4 regions of the Mesorhizobium sp. B2-4-6 genome follow, and region 4 is predicted to be linked to each of the others. Evidence: riboswitches for the same ligand, from Rfam matches in the RefSeq annotation. Region 4 holds a riboswitch; each other region holds the start of a gene.
What was found. Region 4 has a riboswitch for cobalamin ahead of FJ957_RS05385 (DUF1636 family protein). Riboswitches for the same ligand answer to the same signal wherever they lie in the genome.
Positions count from the first base shown of each region.

Region 1: it holds a riboswitch for cobalamin, as region 4 does, so the genes downstream of both, FJ957_RS26690 (DUF1636 family protein) here and FJ957_RS05385 (DUF1636 family protein) in region 4, are expected to answer to the same signal.
Region 2: it holds a riboswitch for cobalamin, as region 4 does, so the genes downstream of both, bluB (5,6-dimethylbenzimidazole synthase) here and FJ957_RS05385 (DUF1636 family protein) in region 4, are expected to answer to the same signal.
Region 3: it holds a riboswitch for cobalamin, as region 4 does, so the genes downstream of both, FJ957_RS12085 (CbtB domain-containing protein) here and FJ957_RS05385 (DUF1636 family protein) in region 4, are expected to answer to the same signal.

Region 1 covers NZ_VFVI01000014.1:37,304-41,999, reverse strand. Annotated here, with positions in the region: gene FJ957_RS26700 (bifunctional helix-turn-helix transcriptional regulator/GNAT family N-acetyltransferase) at 1-145, shown strand, start outside; gene FJ957_RS26695 (AraC family transcriptional regulator) at 182-1,015, opposite strand; cobalamin riboswitch at 1,249-1,455, shown strand; gene FJ957_RS26690 (DUF1636 family protein) at 1,546-2,034, shown strand; gene FJ957_RS26685 (ABC transporter ATP-binding protein) at 2,031-2,819, shown strand; gene FJ957_RS26680 (ABC transporter substrate-binding protein) at 2,852-3,799, shown strand; gene FJ957_RS26675 (iron ABC transporter permease) at 4,192-4,696, shown strand, end outside.
Region 2 covers NZ_VFVI01000011.1:122,470-127,165, forward strand. Annotated here, with positions in the region: gene FJ957_RS24250 (TetR/AcrR family transcriptional regulator) at 61-654, shown strand; gene FJ957_RS24255 (hypothetical protein) at 784-1,767, shown strand; gene bluB (5,6-dimethylbenzimidazole synthase) at 1,768-2,499, opposite strand; cobalamin riboswitch at 2,542-2,719, opposite strand; gene FJ957_RS24265 (histone deacetylase family protein) at 2,834-3,760, shown strand; gene FJ957_RS24270 (exodeoxyribonuclease VII small subunit) at 3,764-4,015, shown strand; gene FJ957_RS24275 (DUF2277 domain-containing protein) at 4,061-4,327, shown strand; gene FJ957_RS24280 (pirin family protein) at 4,337-4,696, shown strand, end outside.
Region 3 covers NZ_VFVI01000003.1:407,521-412,216, reverse strand. Annotated here, with positions in the region: gene FJ957_RS12110 (FAD-dependent oxidoreductase) at 1-102, shown strand, start outside; gene FJ957_RS12105 (mandelate racemase/muconate lactonizing enzyme family protein) at 158-1,267, shown strand; gene FJ957_RS12100 (DUF2934 domain-containing protein) at 1,366-1,689, shown strand; gene FJ957_RS12095 (PilZ domain-containing protein) at 1,906-2,178, opposite strand; gene FJ957_RS12090 (histidine phosphatase family protein) at 2,328-2,900, opposite strand; adenosylcobalamin (AdoCbl) riboswitch at 2,986-3,129, shown strand; gene FJ957_RS12085 (CbtB domain-containing protein) at 3,130-3,339, shown strand; gene FJ957_RS12080 (CbtA family protein) at 3,442-4,182, shown strand; gene FJ957_RS12075 (hypothetical protein) at 4,234-4,696, shown strand, end outside.
Region 4 covers NZ_VFVI01000001.1:1,127,459-1,132,154, reverse strand. Annotated here, with positions in the region: gene FJ957_RS05405 (NADH-quinone oxidoreductase subunit C) at 1-416, opposite strand, end outside; gene FJ957_RS05400 (NADH-quinone oxidoreductase subunit B) at 421-1,002, opposite strand; gene FJ957_RS05395 (NADH-quinone oxidoreductase subunit A) at 993-1,358, opposite strand; gene FJ957_RS05390 (winged helix-turn-helix domain-containing protein) at 1,692-2,891, shown strand; cobalamin riboswitch at 2,921-3,124, shown strand; gene FJ957_RS05385 (DUF1636 family protein) at 3,164-3,595, shown strand; gene cobW (cobalamin biosynthesis protein CobW) at 3,592-4,629, shown strand; gene cobN (cobaltochelatase subunit CobN) at 4,648-4,696, shown strand, end outside.

The DNA.
Region 1 (4,696 bases), on a different contig from region 4:
CAAGACGCTGACCTTATGGACCAATGACATACTGGGCGCGGCCCGCCGCATCTATCAAGCAGTGGGTTTCAAGCTGGTCGACGAGGAACGCCACCATTCGTTCGGCAAGGACCTTGTCGGGCAGACGTGGGATCTGGAACTTTAGCTCTTTGCCTTCTCCCACAAGGTGAAGGGAAGGCGCTCACCCCTTCACCGGCAACCAGATCTCCAACCCGCCATTGCCGGTGCGCGCGTCGAATTCGGGTCCATAGCGCTCGAATTCCGGCGCGTCGGCGATTTCGTGGCCGGATGGCGGCAGCCAGCTGTTCCAGATCGTGTTGATGGTCCGGCGGATGGCCGAGATGTGCTCGCGATGCGAGAACACCGCGTATTTCCGCGCCGGCACCCGCACGCGATAGAAATCCTTCGGCAGATCGGAGAAATCCGTCACCTTGACCCCGACGACATAGTCGAAATTGCCGGCATCGTCGCCATTCGTGCACACGCCGTAGAAGACGCCAGGCACTTCGCCTGGAACGTTGCCGATATAGGGTGCGAAGCGCTGCCATTGCATTGGAATGCCGGCGCTGGTCTCGCAGCTGTAGCGCTCGCCGAGACCGGCGATGAGGAAGGGGCGGCTGGTCTCGAAGCGCGGCGGCTCGAGAGTGGTGAGAAGCGAACTGTCCATCAGAATGGGCTCCACGAGGTCGAGGTTTTGGGTCGAGCCTTGCGCGCGCACCAATTCCGGCGTGGTGCCGAACGCCTCGCGAAAGGCCCGCGTGAAAGCCTCATGCGAGCCGTAGCCGGCATCGAGCGCGACCGAAAGAATATCGGGCGCGCCGCCGGCCAGCTTGCGCGCCGCTTCGCTCAAGCGGCGCGCTCGCATATAACCCATGACCGATCGTCCCGTGGCGGCGCCGAAGGCGCGCGTCACATGGAAGCGCGACACGCCGCTGCTTGCCGCTATTTCGTCGAGGCTGATCGCGTCCGGCAGATGGCTTTCGACAAACCACAGCGCTTTCTCGGTCGGGTTCATGGTTCCTCGCATCTGGCGGGGCGACACTAGTCCCCGCACCGGCGGCCAGTTTGATCGAAATTGCGCTTCGAGCGAAGTCGAATGACGTTGACAAGCCAAGGCAGCGTATTCTATCTGGTAATGTTATTACATATCAAAACGAAGCAGGCGACTTGCGGCACCGACACGAGGATCCCGCCATGTCTTTCGCGCGATGGGCGGACAGAAGCCGTTGCGACTCGCGCGCGGACAACCTACGATGGTTGCGTCATGGTCCTCGAGCCGCAAGGCGAGGGGTGAAAAGGGAACACGGTGAGATCCGGTCTGGATTGAACCCGTGGCTGCCCCCGCAACTGTGAGCGGCGAGTTCCATCCGAAACGCCACTGGCCGGCAAGGCTGGGAAGGCGGATGGCGCAACGACCCGCGAGCCAGGAGACCTGCCATCGACATGAGTTGACCGGACGGGGTGTGCCGGGAGGAGACGCGGGCGCCGGTCTTGTCGGCCGGCTCGTCCAGCATCCTTCCGTCGCCATTTTGGAAAGTGACGGAAATGTTGGACGCCTCGAGAACAATTCCAGGAAAAGTGTGTAGCGGTTTTCCGTCTGGAATTGCGTCAAAACAAAGAGATAGAGCGGTTCGCCGTTTCCGTGAAACGGTGAAACGCTCGAGCCATCGCATCATCGTCTGTTCTCTGTGTCGCGATACCGTGACCGCGTTGAGGTCCGGCGAGGGTTTGTGCGCCGACCTGCGTTCCATGCTTTCCTTGCAGCCGGCGCCTTCCTTTGCCGTCGAGACCATCGACTGCATGGCGGGTTGCGCGCGGCCGCTCACCGTGGCCTTCAAGGCGCAAGGCAAAGCCACCTATCTCTTCGGTTCCATCGACAGGGGCACCGACGCCGGCGCGCTGGTGGAATTTGCCAGGCTCTATGCCTCGCTGCCCGACGGCTGGTGCAATTCCGGCCAGCGCCCGGCAAGGCTCGCCGGCAAGATACTGGCGCGCATCCCCGCCGCGGGTAAGGCCAGGGAGCAAGGCCGGTGAGCGCGCCCCTGCTTGAAGCCCGCGATCTGGGCGCCACGGCAAACGGCCGGACGCTGGTCGAGGATGTCAGCCTGTCGCTGGCGGCGGGTGAGCGCCTCGCCATCATCGGCCCGAACGGCGCCGGCAAGACGACTCTGCTGCGCATGTTGTGCGGGGCGTTGTCGCCGAGCCACGGCGAGGTTCGCCTGGCCGGGCGCCGGCTGGACAGGATCACCGCCGCCGAGCGGGCGCTCCGCATCGCCGTCGTCGGCCAGACGGACCAGCCGGATCCACGGCTGGCGCTCATCGACTATGTCGAGCTTGGCCGCGTCCCGCATGCCGGCCTGAGGCGCCGGCACGACGACCGCGACATCGTCGTCGAAGCACTGCGCCGGACCGGGCTCTTGCCACTGCTCGCGCGCAGCATCGGCTCGCTCTCCGGCGGCGAGCGCCAGCGCGCGCAGCTCGCCCGTGCCATCGCGCAAGAGCCGAAGATCCTGTTCCTCGACGAGCCGACCAACCACCTTGATCCGCGCGCCCGCGCAGAACTGCTCGAACTGGTGGCCGAATTCAGCATGACCGTGGTCGCCGTGCTGCACGATCTCGCCTTGGTGGCGCCCTTCGCCACCAACGTCGCGGTGATGAGCAACGCCCGGCTGCACGCGCTGGCGCCGCCCCGCGAGGCGCTGGCGCAGCCGCATATCCGCGAGGTTTTCGGCATCGACGTGCTGCGCCTGCGGCACCCGACCGAGGACCGCGAGCTCACCGTCTTCGAACTGCCCACGCGCGCTTCCTCGTCATCCTGAGCCTGCCCAACCCAAACAAGGAGCACCACCCCGTGAAACGCCTCGCTTTGTCGTTTGCCTTCTCGCTTCTCGCCTCGGCCGCCTTCGCCTTCCCGGTCACCGTCGACAGCTGCGGCAAGCCGCTCACCTTCGATGCACCGCCAAAACGCGCCGTCATCCAGGACCTCAACATGGCCGAGATGGCCTTCGCGCTGAAGCTGCAGCCGTCGATCGTCGGGCTTACCGGCATCACCGGCTGGTACAAGGTCGGCCCCGAGTTCAAGGCGGAGCAGGGCTCCATCCCGGAGCTGGCGCCAAAATATCCGACGCTGGAGAACCTCGTCGCCGTGCAGCCGGATTTCTTCTTCGCCGGCTGGTACTACGGCATGAAACCGGGCGGCGAGGTCACGCCCGACACGCTCGCCCCGCACGGCATCAAGACGCTGGTGCTGACCGAAAGCTGCGTCCATCTCGACAAGAACCGGCCCGCCGCCTCGATGGACTTGCTCTATGGCGACGTCGAAAAGCTCGGCAAGATCTTCGGCAAGGAGACGGAGGCCGAAAAGCTGGTCGCCCGCTGGAAGGCCGAGCTTGCCGATATCACCGCCAAGGTCGGCGACCGCAAGGGCACGCGCGTGTTCCTCTACGATTCCGGCGAGGACAAGCCCTTCACCGCCGGCAAGTTCGCCATTCCCAACGCCATGATCGCAGCCGCCGGCGGCGAAAACATCATGGCCGACATGGAGACGAGCTGGGGCAACACCGACTGGGAGACGGTCGCCTCGCGCAATCCGCAGTTCCTTATCCTGCTCGATTACCAGGATGGCGGCGGCTACAGGAAGCTGCTCGATTTCCTTAAAGTCCATCCGGCCATGAAGCAGACCGACGCTGTCAGGAACGAGCGCTTCGTCGCGCTGCGCTACGCCGAGCTGACGCCCGGACCCGCCAATATCGAGGCGATCGGCAAGATCGCCAGGGCCATGCATCCGGAAGCGTTTTAGGCCTGGAGTTCTGATGGGGTGGGAATGGCTTCATTGACGGATCGCGTGCCTGTGAATCGACCGCCTTGGAGATTGGCCAAAACACTCGCGACTTCGTCATCCACGGGCGGAGCAAGGAGCGAAGCGACGCGGCGCAGGCCCAAGGATCCATTCCGTAACGCCGAGGCGTTGCCGCTGCTCAGAATTCCGCACCGCGGCACTTCTCGCGCCAGGTCACGGCATGGATTCCAGGGTCTACGCGGTGCTTCGCGCCTGCTTCGCCCTGGAATGATGGGTGGACCGCCCCTTGCGGCATCGACGAAGTCGCGGATGCCTCGGCTAATCCCGAACGCCGGGATCGCGGCGGCAGGTCCCACGCCGTGAATCTGCGCCGCCGATCGTTCGCTTTGGCCATGATGCTTGGCGCTGCGCTGCTGGTCGCGCTCGGGCTGCTTTCGATCGCCTATGGCTCGACGCTGATACCTCTGCGCCAGGTCGTTGGCGCACTGGCGCATGCGGCCGGACTGGGCAGCCAGAGCCCATCCGGCCCGGTCGGCAGCATCGTCGTCGACCTGAGGCTGCCGCGCACGTTGCTGGCGATCGCCGTCGGCGCCGGCCTTGGCGTGGTCGGCGCGCTGCTACAGACGGTCACTCGCAACGACCTCGCCGATCCGTTCCTGTTTGGCCTCTCCTCGGGCGCGGCGGCGGGCGCGGTCTCCGTCATCACCGTATTCGGCGACACGTTCGGCGTCTGGACGCTGCCGCTTGCCGCCTTCACCGGCGGCGTGCTGGCGGCGACGATTGTGCTTCTGCTGGTGTCGCGGGTGAAGGGGCAGGGGCCCGAGCGGCTGATCCTGGCCGGCCTCGCCGTCTCATTTCTATTCACTGCCTTGACCAACTATCTCGTGTTCGCCGGCG
Region 2 (4,696 bases), on a different contig from region 4:
TAGTTCATACGCTGCGTATGTCAATTGGCATACGAGGCGTATGTTAGTAGGGCCAGAGCCATGCACAGACCGCGCAAGGAGATGATCGCCGAAACGCGCGCCAAGCTGATCGCGGCCGCCCGCCATGCCTTCGGCACGGTCGGCTACGCCGAGGCCTCGATGGACGATTTCACCGCGTCGGCCGGCCTGACGCGCGGCGCGCTCTACCATCATTTCGGCGACAAGAAGGGGCTGCTGCAGGCGGTGATCGCCGAGATCGACGGCGAAATGGCCGTGCGGGTGAACGAGGTGGCTTCGAAGGCGCCGACCCGTTGGCAGCATTTCGTCGATGAATGCACCACCTATATCGAGATGGCGCTGGAGCCGGAAATCCAGCGCATCATGTTCCGCGACGGCCCGGCGGTGCTCGGCGACCCGGCGCAGTGGCCGAATGCCAGCGCTTGCACCGCCTCGATGACCGATCATCTGACGAAGCTGCAGGACGAGGGGGTGGTCGTTCCAGAACTTGATCCTGAGACGACCTCACGGCTGATCAATGGCGCCAGCAGCCAGGCCGCACAGCGCATCGCCAATTCGAACGATCCCGAAGCGACGTCGAAGAAGGTGATCGCGGCGTTCAAGCAACTGCTTGAAGGCTTGCGCAAGAGGGTTTGACGGCACGCTTGGGTAACCAAGCATAGGGTTGTGCACCGGTTTCGGATCGGTGCAACCCTGCCGCGATTGACAATCAATAGGGCGAGCGCATCCTCCCCGGCCATTCTCTGAAGGTGTGGGGAGTCGGGCATGTGGGACTTCAGCATCGGCAGGTCGGTGTCCATCATGATACGGACGTGGCCGTTCATCGTCTTTCGCATGATCGTCTATTTCGGCATCACGGTAGCCTACATCATGGCGACCGGCACGGGCGCCAGCGTCGGCTACGGCGTCGGTCACATCTCGACCGATCCGGACAGCCCGATGTCCTTCGCGCTCTGGGGCGGCGTGGTCGGCTTCGGCGTCGTCTCGATCGCCGTCTACTGGATCCGCGAATACATCCTCTATGTGCTGAAGGCGGGCCATATCGCCGTCATGGTGCATCTGATCGACGGCCACGATGTCCCTGACGGGCAGAACCAGATCGCCTATGCCAAGGAAGTGGTCACCCAGCGTTTCGCCGAGGCCAACATCCTTTTCGTCGTCGACCAGCTGGTCAAGGGCGCCATCCGCGCCATCACCGGCCTGATCGGCGGCATAGCCGCCTTCCTGCCGATCCCGGGCCTGAGCGGCCTGGTCGGCTTCATCAACACCATCATCCGTATCTCGCTGACCTATGTCGACGAGATCATCCTCGGCTACAACATCCGCATCAAATCGAGCACGCCTTTCGAGACGGCCAGGCAAGGCGTCGTCCTCTACGCCCAGAACGGCAAGCACATGGTCAAGAACGCCGTCTGGCTGGCGGCGATCATGTGGGGCGTGTCCTTCGTCATCTTCCTTTTGATGCTGGCACCCGCGGCCGCGATCCTCTGGGTCATGCCGGGCCAGCTTGCCGGCTGGGCTTTCGTGCTCGCCATCGTCTTTGCCTGGGCCTTCAAGGCGGCCTTCATCGAGCCCTTCGCCATTGCCTCGCTTATGCAGGTCTATTTCGAAGCCATCGAGGGCCAGGTGCCCAATCCCGAATGGGACCACCGGCTGGCCGAGGCCTCGTCCAAGTTCAGGGAACTGCGCGACAAGGCGCTGGGCTCCTTCGGCGGCGGCTCGCGCTGGGATACGCCCCGGGCCGCCTGATCAGGATTTCGAAGGACCGCCTAGCCTTGCGATCGCCGATTTGAGCGGCGCCTCGCCGGCGCCGCGAAAAGTCTCGCTCATCACCAGTTCGGGCAACGGCAGGCGCTTGCCCCAGCCATGCGCCTCGAGATCGGGCTTCGGCGCGAAGGCAGAGACGCGGCCGACGCAGAGATAGGCGATCGGCGTCACATGTTCCGGGATCGACAAGAGCTGCTTCAGCGCTTCCGTCTCGATGATGCTGACCCAGCCGACGCCGACACCCTCGGCCCGCGCCGCCAGCCAGAAATTCTGCACCGCGCAGACGGTGCTGTAGAGGTCCATCTCCGGATTGTGCCAGCGCCCGAGCGGCGAATCCTTCGACCGCTGCCGGTCGCAGGTGATGCACAGATTGAGCGCGCTTTCGCAGATGCCCTCGAGCTTAAGCTTGCGGTATAGCGCCTGCCGTTCCGCCTCGATCGCCGGCAGCTCCTGCTCGCGCGCGGCGAGGAACAGGTCGCGCACCTGCCGACGCCTGCCTGCATCGCGGATGACGATGAAGTTCCACGGCTGCATGTAGCCGACCGACGGCGCATGATGCGCGGCGGTGATCAGCCGCGCCAACACGCTGTCGTCGAGATCGTCGGGGATAAAATGGCTGCGCACGTCACGCCTGGTGAACATCGCCCGATAGACCGCGTCGCGCGCCAATTGGTCAAAGTCGTCGCCGCTCGCGGCGATCGCTGCTGCCGTCATCGCTTTTCCCCTTGCGACAAGCAATTTCCCGCCTGACCAAGCGGAAAACCATGTCTGCCGGGCCGGTCTTCTGGCTCGGGATCCTCCCGCATCCGGCGCCTTCCCGTCATCGACAGTGGCTTTGCCGGCGCGGTCCCCCTCACAGCGTTGGGCACGCCACGGAGTTCAACCGTGTTCCCGATTCTCCCGCGTCGCGGGCACCAGGCAGCGAAGAACCTTACCGCGAAGCTTGCGCCGCGCCAATGGCGCCAGCGACACGGGCTGGCGCAATTTTCCCCAGCCATTCGGCTTTCAAACATGGTCATCCGCGCCGCCGGTGCCTAGATTAGGCGCCATGGCCACCCGTCTCTACACGCACCCGATCTTTCTGGAACACCTCACGCCGCCCGGCCATCCCGAGCGGCCCGACCGCCTGCGCGCCATCGAACGCGTGCTCGACGACGAGGCTTTTTCGGCGCTCGACCGCGTCAAGGCGCCCGAAGGCGACGAGAAAACGATTCTCTATGCGCATCCCGAGGATTTCGTCGAGCGTGTCCGCGCCGCGATCCCTGAGAGCGGGATCGTGTCGATCGACGCCGATACCAGCGCCAGCCCGAAAAGCTGGCAGGCCGTGGTGACGGCGATCGGCGGCGCCAACGCGGCGGTCGACGATGTTTTCGAGGGCCGCGCGGCAAACGTCTTCGTCGCCGCCCGCCCGCCGGGTCACCACGCCGAAAAGACCACCGCGATGGGCTTCTGCCTGTTCAACACGGCCGCGATCGCCGCCCGCTACGCGCAGAAGAAGCATCAGGCCGAGCGCGTCGCCATCGTCGACTGGGACGTCCACCACGGCAATGGTACCCAGGACATTTTCTGGGACGACCCGTCGGTTCTCTATTGCTCGACGCACCAGATGCCGCTTTATCCCGGTACCGGAGCGAAAAGCGAAACCGGCGCCGGCAACATCGTCAACGCGCCGCTCGCGCCGCAGACCGGCAGCGACCTGTTCCGCGACGCCTTCCTGTCGCGTGTGCTGCCCTCGATCGATGCGTTCGCGCCGGACTTGATCATCATTTCAGCCGGCTTCGACGCGCACCATCGCGACCCGCTGGCGGAGATCAACCTGACCGAGGATGATTTCGACTGGGCGACCGGGCAATTGATGGAACGCGCCGGCCGCCACAGCTCCAACAGGCTCGTCAGCTTGCTGGAAGGCGGCTACGATCTGCAGGGACTGGCATTTTCAGTCGCCGCCCATGTCGGGCGGCTGATGAAGGGATAGGGTATGGCATTGGAAGACAATGAGGACGTCAAGGCGATGAGCTTCGAACAGGCGCTCGACGCGCTGGAGAAGATCGTCGATGATCTTGAGCGTGGCGACGTCCCGCTCGACCAGTCGATCAAGATCTATGAGCGCGGCGAAGCGCTGAAGGCGCATTGCGACCGGCTGCTGAAAGCGGCCGAGGACAAGGTCGAGAAGATCAGACTGTCGCGCGACGGCAAGCCGGTAGGAACGGAGCCGTTGGACGCAGAGTAATTTGGACGACGGTGAGGCAGACAAAGCAGGTAAGGAGTTCAAGCTATGTGCCGCAACATCAAGACCCTGGCCAATTTCGAGCCACCGGCGACCAATGACGAAGTGCATGACGCAGCGCTGCAATTCGTGCGCAAGCTGAGCGGCTCGACCAAGCCCTCCAAGCGCAACGAGCATGCCTTCCACCATGCGGTCGAGGCGATCACAGCTATCGCGCGCGAATTGATCGATTCGCTCGAAACCAACCAGGAACCGCGCAATCGCGAGGAAGAAGCTGCCAAGGCGAAGGCCAGGTCGGCGCTGCGTTTCGCCTGAGGATCCGACATGAGCTTCTTTCCGGGAAACGATCCTGAACCGGGCGATGCCTTCGCCTGCGACCAGATCGAGTTGATGGTCGTGCCCAACGCCAAGGACATTGGCGGCTTCGAGGTGCGCCGCGCCCTGCCGACGGCGAAGCGCCGTCTGGTCGGGCCGTTCATCTTCTTCGACCGCATGGGGCCGGCGATCCTGCGCGCCGGCCATGCGCTCGACGTGCGCCCGCATCCACATATCGGCCTCTCCACCGTCACCTACCTGTTCGACGGCAAGATCAGGCATCGGGATTCGCTCGGCACCGAAATGGTGATCGCGCCGGGCGACGTGAATTTGATGACAGCCGGGCGCGGCATCGTTCATTCCGAGCGC
Region 3 (4,696 bases), on a different contig from region 4:
CCCGGCACGAAGCTCGACGTCGCGATCCTTGGCGAATGGAGGGCCGCCGAAGTGATCGCGGATTCGCCTTACGACCCGACCTCGGCCAGGGCGCGGATGTAATAGGCGGGGCCTGCAAAGGCCCCGTTACCGACGTGTCCTTCGGAGGGAAGCCCGTATGCGTATCGACCGCATCAACGTCTATTCGGTGCAGCTGCCAGTCAAATGCGGTGTCTACCGCATGGCGAGCGCCGACGTGGAGGCGCTCGACTCCACACTGGTCGAAATCGTCACCGATGATGGTTTTGCCGGCTGGGGCGAGACCTGTCCGATCGGCCCGGTCTACCAGCCGCATCATGCGCTTGGCGCCCGCGCCGCGATCGCCGAAATCGCGCCGGGCCTGATCGGCTCGGAGGTCGCCTCGATCAGGCTGCTGGCGAAACAGATGGACGAGCGGCTCAGCGGGCACGGCTACGCCAAGGCCGCATTCGACATGGCGTTCCTGGACCTGCTCGGCCAAAAGCTCGGCGTGCCGGTCTCGACGCTTTTGGGCGGCGCGCTGACCGACCGCGTGCCGGCCTACTATTCGCTGATCGTCGGGGCGCCGGACGAGACGGCGCGGATCGCCGCCGACAAAGTGAAGGCAGGCTATCCGCGCCTGCAGGTCAAGATCGGCGGGCGCAACCTGGAAGAAGACGTGGCCGTCGTCCACAAGGTCTGGGAAGCGGTCGGCTACAAGGCTCGGCTAGCGGTCGACGGCAACCGCGGCCTGACGGTCGCCGCCGCGATACACCTCGACCGGCTCTGCCAGCAAATCCCCTTCGTCTTCGAACAGCCCTGCAACACGATGGACGAGATCGCGACCCTGAAGGGCCGCATCACGCATCCGGTCTATCTCGACGAAAGCACCGAGGACCAGAACGCCGTGCTGCGCGCGATCTCGCTCGGCATCGCCGACGGCTTCGGCTTCAAGGTCACGCGGCTTGGCGGCCTCACCAAGATGACGACGGTGCGCGATCTCTGCGCCATCCGCTCGCTGCCGCACAGCTGCGACGACGCCTGGGGCGGCGACATCATCGCGGCGGCCTGCGTGCATCTGGCCGCCACGGTCGAGCCGCGCCGCATGGAAGGCGCCTGGATCGCGCAGGAATACATCAAAGGCCATTTCGACGCGAAGCACCCGATCGTCATCAAGCAAGGCCACATCGCCGTACCGCAACGGCCGGGGCTGGGCGTGAAACCGGAGCCCGGCATGTTCGGCAAGCCGGCCGCCATCTACGGGCCCTGAGCGGACGCGCCTGGAACAGCGCCGGTCGATCACCTTCGCGATGCCACGGATCGTTCCGCCCTGTCCTGCGTTCTTGTGACACGCAAGGAGGAATGGCGATGGACGACGATCGGACCGAGAAGATCAGGCAACGTGCCTATGAGATATTTCAACGCGAGGGCGGCGTCCTCGGCAATCACGAACGGCACTGGCAACAGGCCGAGTTGGAGATCGACCGCGAGGCGGCCCTGCCGCTGACAGCGGACGATGCTCTGCCCGAAACGCGCGAGATCGACAGCGCCGATGTGCTCACGGTGGAGGCGCTTGCCATGCGCACCGGCATTTCCGGCGACGAGGCGCAGGAACTGCTCGACCGGCTGGGCAACGACCGCGCGGCGATCGAGCAAGCGGCGCGGAGTCTGAAAGCGAAGGGGCGGAGTTGATCCTCACATTAAAATCGAGCGCGAGTTGAGGTGGGAAGCACGGCCTGCAACAGGTAAATGGCGAGCAGCGCCACCCAAACGGCTGTCCTGCTCATTCGCAAATCCCTGCTGGTCCGGCAGTGGACGCGCTCGCGGCGGCTGCGTTCCCGATATGCCAGGTTGCACGTCGCCTTAGGCAGGATCAAATCAGAAATTGCTGAGCGGCGAGCCCGCGCATCAGTCCTTCGGCGCGTTGCTGTAGAGCGCCACGCCGACGCGGTCGTTGCGCCGCCACCGCACCCAAGCGCGATAGGCCGTATCGTCGGCCGGGACCTCGAGCAGGAAGCGGTCTGGGATCTCCACATCGGCGCCGATGCGCAATTCCGCACCTTGCTCGTGCTGATTTCTGACCGAGCAGCCGATCCTAACGCCGGCGGCGATGATCGTGGCTTCCTTGAGCACGAATTCGCGCGCATGAAGACGGCGCTCGGTCTCGGGAAAATTGGCCATATCCGACGGGCTCCTCAGGCAAGGCTCTCCTCGCAACCGGGCAGCACCATAGCAGCGAGGCGTTTCCGTTCCGTTAGCAATCACTGAAACGCGGAACGGCAGCTTCATAGGCCGACCGCGTTCATCGGGATCTTTCACGCCCAGAGGGTTCAACCAGAGACGATGACACCGCTCGCATGCAGCACCCAGCGGCGGCCGTCGCCGCGGAACTCGGTGAGCGACAGCGGCTCGATGTCGATCTTCCAGACCGAGGAAAGCGGCGCGCCCAGAACATGCACCATGGCCGCGCGGATCGGCAGGGCGTGCGTGAGCGCGATGGTATGACCGCTCTCGGAAGCGAGGCGCTCCATCAGCGCGGCGCCGCGCCGGGCGACGGCGGCAAGCGATTCGCCGCCATGGGGCGCCGCGTCCGCATCGGCGAACCAGGCCGCCATGCCTTCCGGATCCTCTGCCTGCACCTCCTCGAAGCCTTTGCCGGCCCAGCGCCCGAAGTCCTGCTCACCAAGCAGCGGCTCGACCGTCGCCTCGAGGCCGAGCGCCTCGGCCGTCTGCCGCGCGGCAAGCGCCGGACTCGTCCAGACGCGGTCGGCGCGGCGCAGCGAAACGGCCAGCGCAACGGCGCGGTCGATGGCTTGCAGTTCCAGCCCCTCGTCACTCGGAAAGCGCCCCTTGCGCATGGACTGCGTCGCGCCGCTTGCGATCATCGTAAGGCGGGCGAGCATCCCAAAACTCCGTGGTCCAGTGAAATTTCGGCCGCGCGAAGCCGTGTTGGCCATTACATGTCGTTGACAGGCGAACGAAGTGCTGACAAGTGTTTTAGCGCTATACGGGATTGGAAGCCGGTGCGAGTCCGGCACGGTCGCGCCACTGTGATCGGCACCAGCCGAAAGTCAGGCCTTATTCCGCAGCATTGTTCGATCAACGGGACGCAGTATCCCACGGGAGGTCAATATGTCCGACACCACCTTCGCCCCCAGCTACGGTCCGGTTGCGATTCCGGTTCGCGAGCTTCTGCCCTGGGCCATCTTCGCCGGCCTGCTGTTGATGCTGGCGATCTATTTCGTCGGGGCGGAAGAAGGCGCGACGTCGCTGATCCGCGGCACCTATGTGCACGAATTCGTGCATGACGGCCGCCACCTGCTCGGCTTCCCCTGCCACTAAGGCGGTTCAGCATCGCTGAACTTGCTTCGATTCTGGTCTAACGCGATTCCGGACGGAAAACCGCTACGCACTTTTCCTGGAATTGCTTAGAGGGTTAACGACATGGTCGGAAAACTTTTGCTGCGCGGCATGCTTGTCGGGCTGGTTGCGGGGATTCTGGCATTCGCCTTTGCCCGCGTCTATGGCGAGCCGCAGGTCGACAAGGCGATCGCCTTCGAGGAACAGCAGGCCCAGGCGACCGGCGAGGCGCCGGAGCCCGAGATGGTCAGCCGCGTCACGCAGGCCGGCATCGGTCTCGCGACCGGCGTGCTGGTCTACGGCGCCGCCCTCGGCGGGCTGTTCTCGCTGGTCTTCGCCTATGCCTATGGCCGTCTGGGTTCGCTGGGCCCCCGTGGCACTTCGGCGCTCATCGCGCTGCTCGGCTTCCTGGCCGTGATCGTGGTCCCCAGCCTCAAATATCCGGCGAATCCGCCCGCGGTCGGCAATGCCGAGACCATCGGCTACCGTACCGAGCTGTTCTTCATCATGATCGTGGTCTCGATCGCGGCGATGGTGGCGGCGGTTGGATTGGCGCAGCGGCTGTGGACCCGGCTCGGCGCCTGGAACGCCTCGATCGTGGCTGGGCTGGCCTTCCTCGTGGTCTTCGCGCTGGTGAAGGCAGCCCTGCCCGACATCAACGAAGTACCGGAGAACTTCTCGGCGACGGTGCTGTGGCAGTTCCGCGTCGCCTCGCTCGGCATCCAGCTTGTGCTATGGACCGTCGTCGGGCTCGGCTTCGGCGCGGTTGCCGAGCGCGTGGTCGCGGCGCGCGACCAGCGCAGCCCTGCCCGCCGCTTCGCCTGAAATCCGATGCGTCGGCCGCCACGATTCCTTGCCCTGGCGGCCATTTTCTTTTTGGCGACCGCCCTTTCGATCATGACGGCGGGAGCACCCGCCGAAGCGCATAGCGGATCCTTCGCCCCGCCTCCTCCCGGCATCCAGATCCCGAGCCTGACACACGGCCAGATGGCCGTGATCGCCCGCTACCGCGGCGAGATCCTCGAGCTCGCCCAGCGCCAGACCGCAACCGACCCGACCTTCCGGCGGCTCTACAATCACGGCAATCTGCAATTCACCTATTGCCTCTGGGGCCTGATGCCGGGCAGCCTCGGCGACGAGGAGAGCCCCTTCAACGAATGCAGCCACGCCTACCTCGCCACCGCCAAGGCGCTGCTCACCCATATGGCGACGATGCCCTCAGCCGAACGCAACGCGAAAGCACTGATCTCCGATATCGACGCCGACATGGTGCGCAGCGGCGCGTCGTGGATCCTGTGCCAGTATAGCGGCGAGGCTTTCAGCACCGGCGCCGTCGTCG
Region 4 (4,696 bases):
AAACCATAGTCGGTGAGAATGCGGCGCAGGTCCGGATGGCCCGAAAACAGCACGCCGTAAAGGTCGTAGGTCTCGCGCTCGAACCAGTCGGCACCGGGATAGACGCCGGTCAGCGACGGCACCAGCGTCTCTTCGTCGGCCTGGACCTTGAGCCGGATGCGCACATTCTGCTTCGGCGACAACAGGTGATAGACGACGTCGAAGCGCCTGGCGCGCGACGGGTAGTCCGCTCCGCAGACGTCGATGATCGAGATGAACTGGCAGCGCGGATCGTCGCGCAGGAAGGTCGCCACCTCGTTGAGATTGCCCGGCTCGACGGGCACGGTCAGCTCGCCATAAGCAAGCACGGCTTCGCCGATGCGGCCGGAGAGCTTCTCGCCGAGATAGGTGGAGAGTTCGTTCAACGCCAGGGTCATCGGCTCACCGCTCGATCGTGCCGGTGCGGCGGATCTTCTTCTGCAGAAGGAGAATGCCGTAGAGCAGCGCTTCCGCGCTCGGCGGACAGCCGGGCACATAGATGTCGACCGGCACGACGCGGTCGCAGCCGCGCACCACCGAATAGGAATAGTGGTAATAGCCGCCGCCATTTGCGCAGGAGCCCATCGATATGACGTAGCGCGGCTCCGGCATCTGGTCGTAGACCTTGCGCAGCGCCGGCGCCATCTTGTTGGTCAGCGTGCCGGCGACGATCATGATGTCGGACTGGCGCGGCGACGCGCGCGGCGCGACGCCGAAACGCTCCGAGTCATAGCGCGGCATCGAGGTGTGGATCATCTCGACCGCGCAGCAGGCGAGACCGAAGGTCATGAACATCAGCGAGCCGCTGCGCGCCCAGGTGATCAGCGCTTCGGTCGAGGTGACAAGGAAACCCCTGTCGGCCAGCTCATTGTTGATTTCGAGGAAGAAGGGATCGTCCTCCCCCACCGGCCTGCCGGTATTGGGGTCGATGATGCCCTTGGGCTTCGGCGCGACGAGGGTGCCTGAACTGTCGTTCAATCCCATTCCAGCGCTCCTTTTTTCCATTCATAGGCAAAACCGATGGTCAGCACCGCCAAGAACACCATCATTGACCAGAAGCCGAGCATGCCGACCTTGGAGAAGGAGACCGCCCACGGGAACAGGAAGGCGACCTCGAGATCGAAGATGATGAACAGGATCGACACCAGGTAGAAGCGGATGTCGAATTTCATACGGGCGTCGTCAAATGAGTTGAAGCCGCATTCGTAGGCGGAAAGCTTTTCCGGGTCGGGATTGCGGTAGGCCACCAGGAACGGCGCTATGAGCAGCGCAAGGCCGACGACCAGCGCCACGGCGATGAACAGGACGATCGGCAGATATGAACTCAGGAGTGCGCTCATGCGGCGGCTTTCCTTAGGCGGGCAGTTCACTTTGATTACAGCAACGAACTCTAATGCGGAAGCGTGACAGTTTAACCGCTGAACCGTTTTAAGGGGCCCATGCTGCAACGCGGCGAGGGTTAGCGCAGCGGTTTCGGTGACGCAAGTCAAACCTTGTTCAATTCGCGGCCCTGGACGCCTTATCGGAAGAAACTGGTCCGATCCGCTCCTGTTTGATTTCCTTCGCTTTTTACTCCACTTTTCTCTCCTGACATATCTCCCGCCATTTGCCTGCTAGCATCGTCGGAATCACCGGCTAAAAATGCGGCAAATGATCAGGGCAAGGACGCCTCGATGAAGGACAAGATTTCGCTGGCCATGGCGAGGCGCATTGCGCTCGGAGCGCAGGGATTCAAGGACCCTAGGCCCGGCGGCGTTCCGGATCGCCGCCACCTTGCGCGCGTGCTTTCACGAACCGGCCTGTTGCAGATCGATTCCGTCAGCGCCGTGGTGCGTGCTCATTATATGCCGCTCTATTCTCGCCTCGGCCCCTACCCGCTTGCGCTGCTCGACAACGCCGCGGTCAGCCGCAAGCGCGCGGTCTTTGAATATTGGGCGCATGAGGCGTCGTTCCTGCCTGTCGAAACCTACCCTTTGATGCGCTGGCGCATGCTGCGCGCCGAGCAGGGCGACGAGATGTATCTCGGCCTGGCGAAATGGGGCCGGGAGCGCAAGGCGATGATCGACGAGATTTATGCGCAGGTCGCCGAACGCGGCCCGATCGCCGCGTCCGACATCGAAGGCCACAAGGGCAATGGCGGCTGGTGGGGCTGGAGCGAGGCCAAGCACGCATTCGAATGGCTGTTCTGGGCCGGACGCATCACCACCGCCTACCGGCGCGGCTTCGAACGCTATTACGACCTGCCCGAGCGCGTTTTGCCGCAGGCTGTGCTCGACCTTCCCGTACCCTCGGTCGAGGACGCGCATCGCGAATTGCTGCGCATCTCGGCCCGCGCCCATGGCATCGCCACCTATGGCGACCTCCGCGACTATTTTCGTCTCGCGCCGGGCGATACGAAAGACCGCATCGAGGAACTGGTCGAAGCGGGCGAACTGCTGCCTGTGACGGTGGAGAGTTGGGACAAGACCGCCTATCTCCACAAGGACGCCCGCTTTCCGCGTCGGATAGAGGCACGCGCCCTGCTCGCCCCGTTCGATCCATTGGTTTTCGAACGCACGCGCACCGAAAAGCTGTTCAATTTCCGCTACCGTATCGAGATATACACGCCGGCCGAAAAGCGCCAATACGGCTACTACGTGCTGCCCTTCCTGCTTGGCGACCGCATCGTCGCCCGCGTCGATCTGAGGGCCGATCGGCCGGCAAGCGTGCTGCGCGTCCATGCCGCCTACGCCGAGACCGGCGCTCCCGCCGAAACGGCGGCCCAACTCTTCGACGAACTGCAGCAAATGCAGGGCTGGCTCGGCCTGGGAGCGATCGAAGTGACGCCGGCCGGCGACCTAGGACCGGCGCTGGCCGACATCGTGATGTCGTAGCCGTGCGTTGACAGGCACCCGGCCGTAAGCCTAAATCCGCCGCAGACGGTCTTCTCCCGGCAAAGGGAGGAGCCAAGAGGGAATGCGGTGCGGGCCAACACCCAAATCCGCGGCTGTCCCCGCAACTGTAAGCGACGAGCCCCGGCCGAAAACCACTGGGATGTTCCCGGGAAGGCGGCATTCAAGGCGACGACTCGCGAGCCAGGAGACCTGCCGTCTGAGACTTTAAGTATCCGAATGCCCGGCGGGTTTTCCGGGCAAGGAGCCTGGTTTTGGATCGCAACGGCAGTTTCCCGGCAAATAGTGCGGATATTTCGTCCGAGCCCGACGCGCTGGCCGGCGCGACCGTCATCGTGTGCTCCTCCTGCCGCGACGAAACCGGCTCGGACGCCCATCCGCGTGCCGGCGCGCTGCTCGCCGAGGACACGCGCCGGGCTGCCTCCGGCGAAAACATCAACATCCGCACGGTCGAATGCCTCGGCAATTGCAAGCGCCGGCTCAGCGCCGCGCTGCTGCGCGACGGCTGCTGGAGCTATGTCTTCGGCGATCTGAATGCCACCAGCGGCACCGACCTCGTTGCCGGTGCGAAACTCTTCGCCACCTCGACTGACGGCCTGATTCCCTGGCGCGGCCGGCCCGATTCTCTCAAGCGCGGCCTCGTTGCCCGCATCCCTCCCCTCGACATGCTGAAGGACCGACCATGAACGCTTCCGTTTCCCGCGTGCCCTGTACCGTCGTCACCGGCTTCCTCGGCGCCGGCAAGACGACGCTGATCCGCAACCTGCTGGAGAACGCCAAGGGCAAGCGGCTGGCGATCATCGTCAACGAGTTCGGCGATGTCGGCATCGACGGCGAGATCCTGAAAGGCTGCGGCGTCGACACCTGCCCGGAGGAAAACATCGTCGAGCTCGCCAATGGCTGCATCTGCTGCACCGTCGCCGACGATTTCGTGCCGGCGCTCGACCAGATCCTGTCGCTCAACCCCAAGGTCGATCACATCCTGATCGAGACCTCCGGCCTCGCTTTGCCGAAGCCGCTCGTCCAGGCTTTCCAGTGGCCGAGCGTGAAGAGCCGCGTGACGGTCGATGGGGTCATTGCCGTGGTCGACGGTCCGGCGCTGGCCGACGGCCGTGTCGCTTCCGACATGAATGCCCTGCAGGCGCAGCGCGCCGCGGACGTGACGCTCGACCATGACGATCCGGTCGAAGAGGTATTCGAGGACCAGATCGCCTGCGCCGACCTGATCATCCTGTCGAAGAGCGACCTGATGGATGCGGCCGGGTCGCAGCGTGCGAACGCCGTCATCGGCAAGCATGTCGCGCGCGCCGTGAAGGTCGTTCCGACCGCGCAGGGCAAGGTCGACCCGTCGGTAATGCTCGGCCTCGGGCTCGCCGTCGAGGACGACATCGAGAACCGCAAGACCCATCACGACGACGAGCTCGACCATGAGCACGACGATTTCGATTCCTTCGTCATCGACATCCCGTCGGTCGCCAATCCCGACGAGTTGGCCGAGCGCGTCGCCCTTGCCGCCGAGCAGGAAAACGTGCTGCGCGTCAAAGGCTTCGTCGAGGTTGGCGGCAAGCCGATGCGGCTTTTGCTCCAGGCCGTCGGCCCGCGCGTCAACCACTATTACGACCGCGCCTGGACGGCCGAGGACGACCGCCGCTCGCGGCTCGTCGTCATCGGCCTCAAGGGACTGAACCGCCCGGCGATCGAGCGTATCCTCGCCGGCTGAGGCCAACACCAAAAAGCGATGCACATCCTCGCCACCACATCCGCTTCGCTCGACGATCTCGCCGAGC